One region of the Faecalibacterium sp. 7 genome, then DNA from elsewhere that is predicted to be linked to it. Evidence: predicted binding sites of a transcription regulator. Region 1 holds the regulator's gene; the other holds the start of a gene.

Evidence for each region. Region 1 encodes HrcA, which represses chaperone genes, less so after heat shock. Its sites were predicted from a motif close to TGTTAGCACTCNNNNNNNNNGAGTGCTAACA; they were not measured.
Region 2: the regulator HrcA is predicted to act here: its motif matches at 1,526-1,556, upstream of ACKXF7_RS12285 (co-chaperone GroES).

What each region holds. Positions count from the first base shown of each region.
Region 1 covers NZ_CP186911.1:648,033-652,556, reverse strand. The annotation lists gene ACKXF7_RS03355 (GNAT family N-acetyltransferase) at 1-144, opposite strand, end outside; gene ACKXF7_RS03350 (NAD(P)/FAD-dependent oxidoreductase) at 184-516, opposite strand; gene ACKXF7_RS03345 (aminoacetone oxidase family FAD-binding enzyme) at 609-1,439, opposite strand; partial or broken gene ACKXF7_RS03340 (stage V sporulation T C-terminal domain-containing protein) at 1,641-2,181, shown strand; gene ACKXF7_RS03335 (heat-inducible transcriptional repressor HrcA) at 2,684-3,559, shown strand; gene ACKXF7_RS03330 (hypothetical protein) at 3,552-3,755, shown strand; gene ACKXF7_RS03325 (nucleotide exchange factor GrpE) at 3,752-4,381, shown strand; gene dnaK (molecular chaperone DnaK) at 4,483-4,524, shown strand, end outside.
Region 2 covers NZ_CP186911.1:2,470,830-2,475,353, reverse strand. The annotation lists gene ACKXF7_RS12295 (AAA family ATPase) at 1-187, shown strand, start outside; gene ACKXF7_RS12290 (diacylglycerol/lipid kinase family protein) at 407-1,300, shown strand; gene ACKXF7_RS12285 (co-chaperone GroES) at 1,633-1,920, shown strand; partial or broken gene groL (chaperonin GroEL) at 1,972-3,611, shown strand; gene ACKXF7_RS12275 (peptidoglycan D,D-transpeptidase FtsI family protein) at 3,827-4,524, shown strand, end outside.

The DNA of each region.
Region 1 (4,524 bases):
CATTCCTTCGATATATAGGTGGTTCTTATATTTTTCTTTGATACGTTCCAGCATCTCTCCGGCAATGCCTTTCCCCTGATAATCAGGATGTACCAGCACATAGTGAATTGTTTTGTTACTTGGTGGTGAACGGAACGGCAGCAATATACGGCGGTGCCGCTCATCATTTCTGCTCCCGGACGGTTATTTTTTCCGCTGCCGCTGAATGCGGCGGGCGGCGTCCCGCCCGGCTGCAATCCCGCTGCCGAAGGCCCAGTGCAGATTGAAGCCGCCGCAGCTGCCGGCGCAGTCCAGCGTTTCGCCCACAAAATACAGGCCCGGGCAGCCCTGAAACTGAAAATGCGCATCCACTTCCCGCAGCGAGAGCCCGCCGCCGGTCACCTGCGCCTGCTTCCAGCCGCAGGGGGTCAGGCCCTCAAAGCGCCAGTGCTTGGCAGTGTGGGCCAGCTTTTGCCACTGCCCGGCGGTGAGAACGGCGGGCGCATCGCCGTCCCTCAGCCCGGCGGCAGACCACACAGCGCAGCCCAGCTTCCGGTTCAGCAGGCCCAGCCAGAACCCGTCAGGGCTGTCCCCTGCCGTCTGGGCGGCATGGGAACGGAACAGGGCGGTCAGCTCTGCTTCGTCCAGTGCCGGAAAAGATCCAGCTCCACCGCAGGAGCCTTTGGACTGCGGCCCGGTGCCAGCAGGCCGGACAGCTGCATGATGCAGATGCCGGAAAGGCCATAGTCGGTGAACTGCACCTCGCCGGTCTCTGTGGCCAGCACACGGCTTCCGTCCAACAGGGAGGCCGCGGCCTTGGCGCGGATGCCGGCCAGAGTCTTGTTGGGCTTTGCGCACTGCAGAGCGGTCAGACTGGGATACAGCGGCTCCGTTCTGCCGCCGCACTGGGCGGCGAACCGGGTGCCGAAGCCGTCGGTGCCGAACTGCGGCCCGGCAGCACCGCCCATGGCGCAGATGACGGCATCGGCGCGCAGGGTCTCGGTGCTGCCCTCTGCTGTCTCGAACTGCACAGCGTAGCCGCTGCGGCTCTGGCTCAGGGTGCGCACGGTGCAGCCGGTGCGCAGCTGCACATGGTGCTGCGCAAGGTGGTGCTCCAGCAGGGCCAGCACGTCCGCTGCCTGATTGGAATAGGGATAGATGCGCCCCGCTTCGTCGGTGCGGGTATAGAGCCCCAGAGCGCGGAACCAGCCCAGCGGGTCGGCTGCATTCACAGCGTCCAGCAGCGGGAGCAGCGCCGCCGGGTCGGCTGTTAAATACCGCTCCGGCGCGATGCCGGTGTTGTCCAGATTGCAGCGGCCGTTGCCGGTGGCCAGCAGCTTTTTGCCAGGCCTTGGGTTACGTTCCAGCACGACCACCTGTGCGCGGGGTGCACTTTGTGCGGCGGCCAGCCCGGCGGCCAGCCCGGCGGCACCGCCGCCCAGAATGAGGATGTTCGGCATCCTGACACCTGCCTTTCTCAGCAGAATTTCAGAAGCTGTCCTCATAAGCGGGGTGCTGTGCTTATGAAAACGGCTTTTTGTATCATTGTAGCAGAACCCTGCCGGAAACGCAACGAAGGGGCAGCTTTCCGTAGGTATAAATTGCCCGGGCTGACAGATACTAGAGGTGCAGGCATTTTCAAGGAAACGGAGGAGCCAACAATGAAAGCAACAGGTATCGTGCGCCGCATCGACGAGCTGGGACGGGTGGTGATCCCCAAAGGTCCGCCGCACCCAGCGCATCCGCCGCGGCGACCCGCTGGAGATCTTCACGACAGGCGACGGCGAGGTGATCTTTAAAAAGTATTCCCCCATTGGCGAAATGAACGCAGTGGCGGCCCAATACACCGAGGTGCTGAGCAAAAGCTTTGCGCTTACCACCTTTGTGGCAGACCGGGACCGCATCCTCACGGTGAGCGGGAGCGGCCGGCGGGAGCTGGCCGACCGCAGCATCAGCCAGCCGCTGGAAAAGCTGATGGATGGCCGCAGGCTGTACCAGTGCGAGGGCGTTGCGGAAAAATGCATCCTGCCCTGCGAGGGCTCGCCCCGGGTGGTGCTGTGCGCCGCACCCATCATTGCGTCGGGCGATGTGATCGGCGTGGTGGGTCTGCTGACCGAAGACCGCACCGCTGTGCCGGATGCCGCCCAGCTCAAGGCGGTGAATGTGGCGGCAGCGTTTCTGGCCAGACAGATGGAGGAGTAAGGCGGGACGATTTTGAATGCGCGCCGCGCTGCTTTGGACGAGTTGTGGCACCCAGCGGCTGCTACGGCCCTTGAGCGGGCCTTGCATCCTGCTGGCCACGGCCCCAACAGCTCCTCCCTGCTTCGGCCGCAGGCCGCAGTCGTCGCCGTTGCATATTCAGCGGAAAAATTATTTATAATAGAGCAATGCCGGGCGGTCTGCGGACCGCTCGGCATTGCGTTTTCACGGGTGGGGGGTCGTGACGGCAAACGGCATTTGCGGCGCTGCTTTCTGCGAAAGCGCGGCGCAGCGGGAAGCGGGCTTGCCCCCTCAGACGCTTTGGCAAACCGGAAAGCCTGACGTACTGCCGAGGCCACACCTCTTTTTATGACAGAATTATGAATCTTTGATAACATTTTTCCAAGGGGCTTGACAGCACCGGAAAATTGGCTATAATGGTCTTAGCACTCAGGAACAAGGAGTGCTAAACAAACAAAGCAAACGCAAAAAGGAGGCAGGCGCTATGACGATGGATGCACGCAAGCAGCGAGTCTTGCAGGCGATCGTGGCGCTGTATGGTCTCGAAGGCGAGCCCGTTGGCAGCAGCGTGCTGGCAAACTACTTTGACATGGCAGTTTCCAGCGCAACGCTCCGCAATGAAATGGCGGCGCTGACAAAGCTGGGCCTGCTGGAGCAGCCCCACACCAGCGCGGGCCGTGTGCCCAGTGCCAAGGGCTACCGCTACTACCTTGATAATCTGCTGACCGACGATCAGCCGCTGGACCGCGTGAGCCGCGCCCGTGTGGATGCGGTGTTCGCAAGCCTCGACCACGAGCCGGAAAAGCTGGCGCAGGGTGCAGCCCGGGCGCTGGCCGCCATCAGCGGCTGCACCGCCGCCATCAGCACCCCGTGTGCAGAGGATCTGTGCATTGCCCACTATGAAGTTGTTCAGGTGGGCCGCAGCGCAGCCGCTGTGCTGGCTGTAACAACTGCCGGTTACGTCCGCACCCGTGTGGCGCGGGTACGCACCGGCCTCTCCCGCGAGAATGCAGCGGCTCTTGCCGCATTGCTGAACCGCAACCTCACCTTTGTGGCGCCGGTGGATCTTTCGCCCCGGCTGCTGGCAGAGCTGTGCAGCCAGATCGACCCGGAGCTGGTGCCTGTCATCAGCGCGGCGGCGGCCATCCTGCAGGATTCCGTCAAGCCCCACGTATTTCTGGGCGGTGAGCAGTATCTGCTGGACTGGCCTCAGCTGGACGGCAAGGTGGGTGACATCCTTACCCTGCTGAACGACGAAGAAGAGGCAGCGGCCCTGATCGCTCCCCCGACAGACCGCAGCGAGAGCGTGCTGCTGGGCGAGGACTGGAACCGCAGATCCGGGCCTGTGCATCGTGAGTGACCGGTATCTGGTGGGCGGAGGCCTGTGGGGCTCCATTGCATTGATCGGCCCCACCCGGATGCCCTTCCAGAAACTGATGCCGCTGCTGCATTATTTTGCAGACCAGCTGGGCGAGGGCATGAGCGGCAAACGAAAAGACACCCCACAGGCTGCCGTACCCCGGCGGACTGTGATCTATAAGGAGGATCTGGAATGAGCGAAGAAGCAAAAAAGACGGCTCCGGCTCAGGAAGCGGAGCAGCCCGAAACGGCTCCCGAGGAAAAGGCCCAGCAGGCAGCACCCGAACAGGAACCTGCTGCTGAAGCTGCCGACCCGAAGGATGATAAGAAGAAGGATGGCGGCTGGTTCAACAAGAAGGCCCGCGAGCTGGAAGCCGTAAAGGCAAAGCTGGACGCGGCCGAAGCCAATGCTGCACAGGCCAAAGACCAGCTGCTGCGCATGGCTGCCGAGTACGAGAACTACCGCAAGCGCTCCACCCGCGAAGCCGACCAGAAGTTCAACGATGGCATTTCCTTTGCGGTGAACCAGATCATCCCCATTCTGGACACGCTGGAGATGGCGGCCAACGCCCCCACCACCGACGAGAACTACAAAAAGGGTGTGACCATGACGCTGGACAAAGCCGCCAAGGCGCTGGACGTCCTCCATGTGGAGGAGATCGAAGCGCTGGGCAAGCCCTTTGACCCCAACTTCATGAACGCGGTGCAGCAGATCCCCGCCCCGGACGGACAGGAGAGCGGCACCGTCATCACGGTCTACCAGAAGGGTTACAGGCTGGGCGATAAGATCGTCCGCCATGCGACCGTTGTGGTGGCCGAGTAACAATGCAGAAACCCGCAGGGGTTTTGAATATAACATCCGCTTACAAACATTTGAGCATCACATAAACAATACGATTTGTTCTTTCGAGAGGAGTTTTCATTATGAGTAAGATCATTGGTATCGACCTTGGTACTACCAACAGC
Region 2 (4,524 bases), 1.3 Mb from region 1:
ACTGGCGGCAAAGGCGCGGTCAGCCTATGGTGCCCGGGAACTGCGCCGCGCCGTGGACAGGGCAGTAGAGCAAGCCCTTGCAGACCGCATTGCCTCCGGCACAGCCAATACCGGCCAGCATTGGACAGCGGACTGCTCGGCTGATGGCTCTATCATCCTGCGGGAGGATGAAACCGTAACCATGTAAAAATTGGACAGTAGTGGCTTCCCCGCCGTCCTGCCAAGTAAAAATGCATCTTGCAACCTGCTGGTTTTCTGTTATCATAGAATCAGGGTGTATCTGAAAAACAGAATTGCAGGAGGAAGTTCATGCGCACTTTATTTCTTTTGAACCCCGCTGCCGGCAAGGCAGACTGTACCCGTGCTCTGCCGCGGCAGATCGATGCGGCCGCGGCGCGGGCCGGTCTTGCCATGGGAGAATATACCATTCGGATTCACTGCCCACGCAGGCCACGCCCGGGAGCTTGCCAATGCCGCAGCCCGACAGGCCCGGCAGGCAGGGGAGCAGCTCCGCATCTATACAGCAGGCGGCGATGGCACCTTCAATGAAGCCCTCACCGGCGTCTATGGGTTTGAAAATGCGGCTGTAGGCTGCCTGCCCTATGGCAGCGGCAATGATTTCCTGCGTACTTTTGGCACAAAAGCGGAATTTCTGGATCTGGACGCCCAGCTTGCAGGCGGGCCGGTCGCCATTGACCTGATGCAGACCAGTCTCGGTCTTTCGGCCACCATCTGCGCTGCCGGTCTGGATGCGCAGGTCGCCTACGGTATCCCGAAGTTCCGGCGCATCCCGCTCTGCGGCGGCGAAGCGGCCTATGCGCTTTCCATCGTAGAACAGCTGTGCGGGCATATTGGCCGAAGAGTAGAGTACACCATTGACGGCGAGACCCTGACAGTGGACTGCCTTATGTGTGCCGTCTGCAATGGCCGCACCTATGGCGGTGGTTTCTGTGCAGCGCCGGAAGCCCAGCCGGACGACGGCTGGCTGGATGTGTATATCATCCGCAAGGTGAGCCGTTTGACCATTGCAAAACTTCTGGGAATGTACAAAAACGGAGGGCACTTCCGGAATGGTCAGCTGGTCAGGGCGGCAGAGCCGTACTTTATCTACCGGCGGGCAAAGCAGGTCTCTCTGCGCGCCGTGGATGGCCGCGGGCCTATCGTTGCTACGGCAGACGGTGAGTGTGTGCCCAAGGAGCAGATCACTGTGCAGGTACAGCCGCTGGCTGGCCGTATTCTGCTGCCAAAGCCTGCTTTTGAGCGCTTTGCAGCGCAGCGGTCCGAACAGAGTGCGACCTGACCGGACGCGAAAAAATTCAGCCTTCAGGATCTCCTGAGCAGTCAAAGGGTCGGAAGCCTTAAAACAGGGTTTCCGGCCCTTTATTTTGCAGAAAAAAGAAAGGAGATCCGGAAGGTTTTGAATCAGGTTTTGCTGATGATACGTTGATTGAACGAGTCGTCACAAATTGTTAATAAAGAATTGCAAAAAAAGTCTTGATTTTTCGGGTCAAGATGAGTACAATACTCTTAGCACTCAGAGAAAAGGAGTGCTAAACAATCGGAAGGGCGCACACGAGGCTTCCGGTTCATGGCAAAGTTTAAATTATATTTTATTATAGGAGGGCAAGAACTATGAAGATCATTCCTCTTGCAGACCGTGTTGTTATCAAGACTGTTGAGGTCGAGGAGACCACCAAGGGCGGCCTGATCCTGACCGGCAGTGCCAAGGAGAAGCCTCAGGTGGCTGAGGTCATCGCTGTAGGCCCCGGCGGCATTGTGGACGGCAAGGAAGTCAAGATGACCGTTAAGGTCGGCGACAAGGTCCTCACCAGCAAGTATTCCGGCACCGAGGTCAAGGTGGACGGTGAGGAGTGCACCATCGTCCGTCAGGGTGATATCCTGGCAGTCGTTGAGGACTGAGCACAGCCCCCTCTGTATTAAGAAATTGAGCTTTAAAGGAGCGATTTGATTATGGCTAAGCAGATCAAGCAGGGCGAGGACGCCCGCAAGGCACTGTGTGCCGGTATCGACACCCTGGCAAATACCGTTAAGATCACCCTGGGCCCCAAGGGCCGCAATGTGGTGCTGGGCAAAAAGTTCGGCGCACCGGTCATCACCAACGATGGCGTGACCATTGCCAAGGAGATCGAGCTGAAGGACGAGTTTGAGAACATGGGCGCACAGCTGGTGCGTGAAGTTGCCACCAAGACCAACGATGCAGCAGGCGACGGCACCACCACTGCAACCGTTCTGGCACAGGCTATGGTCACCGAGGGCATGAAGAATGTCACCGCCGGTGCAAACCCCATGGATATCCGCCGCGGCATGAGCAAGGCTGTTGCCAAGGCTGTTGAGACCATCAAGGCACACAGCCAGAAGGTGAAGGACAGCAACGATATCGCCCGCGTCGGCACCATTTCTGCCGGTGATCCCGAGATCGGCCGCCTGATCGCTGAGGCAATGGAAAAAGTTACCTCTGACGGCGTCATCACCATCGAGGAGAACAAGACCACTGCTGAGACCTACAACGAGATCGTGGAAGGCATGCAGTTTGACCGCGGCTACCTGACCCCGTATATGGTCACCGATACCGATAAGATGGAGGCTGTTCTGGACAATGCCGCCATCCTGATCACCGATAAGAAGATCAGCGTGATTCAGGATCTGGTTCCCCTGCTGGAGCAGGTCATGCAGAATGGTATGAAGCTGCTGATCGTGGCTGAGGATATCGAGGGCGAGGCTTTGTCCACCCTGATCGTCAACCGCCTGCGCGGCACCCTGAACGTGGCCGCTGTCAAGGCTCCCGGCTTTGGCGACCGCCGCAAGGAAATGCTGCAGGATATCGCCATTCTGACCGGCGGCACCGTAGTCTCCTCCGATCTGGGCTATGAGCTGAAGGACGCTACCGTCCAGATGCTGGGCCATGCACGTCAGGTCAAGGTCACCAAGGAGAACACCACCATCGTGGGCGGTGCAGGTGACAAGGATGCGATCGCAGCCCGTATTTCTCAGATCCGCAGCCAGATTGAGGTTGCTACCAGCGATTTCGACCGTGAGAAGCTGCAGGAGCGTCTGGCAAAGCTGGCTGGCGGCGTAGCCGTCATCAAGGTCGGTGCTGCCACCGAAGTTGAGATGAAGGACAAGAAGCTGCGCATTGAGGATGCTTTGAACGCAACCAAGGCTGCTGTTCAGGAAGGCGTCGTTGCCGGCGGCGGTACTGCTCCATCAATGCGATTCCCGCTGTGCGTGAGCTGTGCGACACGCTGGAAGGCGACGAGCGCACCGGTGCCAAGATCGTCCTGAAGGCTTTGGAAGCTCCTCTGCGCCAGATCGCTAAGAATGCCGGTCTGGAAGGCAGTGTCATCATCGACAAGATTATTTCTGCCAATAAGCCTAACTACGGCTTTGATGCGCAGAATGAGGTCTTTGTGGACGATATGATTGCTGCTGGCATCGTTGACCCCACCAAGGTCACTCGTTCCGCTCTGGAAAATGCAGCATCTGTTGCAGAAATGGTCCTGACCACCGAGAGCCTGGTTGCAGATCTGCCGGAACCTCCGGCACCCGCAGCTCCTGCCGGTGATATGGGCGGCATGGGCGGCATGTACTAAGCCTCAAAAGCGTCTTGCGCGAATAAACAGCATGAAGGAGACGGATCTTCTTTGGAGGGTCCGTCTCCTTTTTTAGTTAAAAATTGCTGCGGATTGCATTCGCAGTTGGCATAAAACAGCATCTCTGCGTCAGAAACGGAGACGGCCCAAGATGGTGTGATCGCATATTCATCTGCTGTTCTGCTCACCCTTATAAAAAGAGGAGGCGGAATTTTATGTCCGGCAAGAGAGTCTTGGCGCTGTATGCGGCCATTCTGTTCAGCTTTGCAGTGATTTTGTGCCGCCTGTATTTTCTGGCACAGAACCAGACTTATGCAGCCCGCGCCAAAGCGCAAAGCGCGGTTCGGCTTGCGTTGCCTGCACGGCGGGGGAATTTTTATGACCATACCGGTGCACTGCTCACCGGGCTGGAAACGCAATATCTGGCCCTCTGCTTCCCGGGCGAAAACAGCTATTCCCGCCTGTATGCCTATACCGATGAGGACGGACAGGCGCTTTTGTACCAGAATCGGAATCGTTCCATGCCATTTCTGCTAAGGGTGGAGCGTGATCTTTACTGGCAGGGAGTGTCGTGCTATCCGTTTGCCCGGCGGTATGCGTCCGCACCGCTGTGCCAGCAGCTGATCGGATATCTGGATGGCGAAGGCCATGGAGCTGCCGGACTGGAAAAAGCACTGGACAAGCTGCTGACCGGGACGGGGGAACATGACGTCTTGCTGTGCGCTGTCACCGCTCAGGGACAGCTGCGAGCCGGAGAAACACCGCAGTATCTCCGGCAGGACAGCAAGGCTGTGGGGGCGCAGCTGACCATTTCGCGTCAAATGCAGCGCGCAGCGGAAGCGGTAGCAGCGGAGACTATGACCAGCGGGTGCATTTTGGTTCTGGATACAGCTTCTGCCGCCGTGCGGGCCAG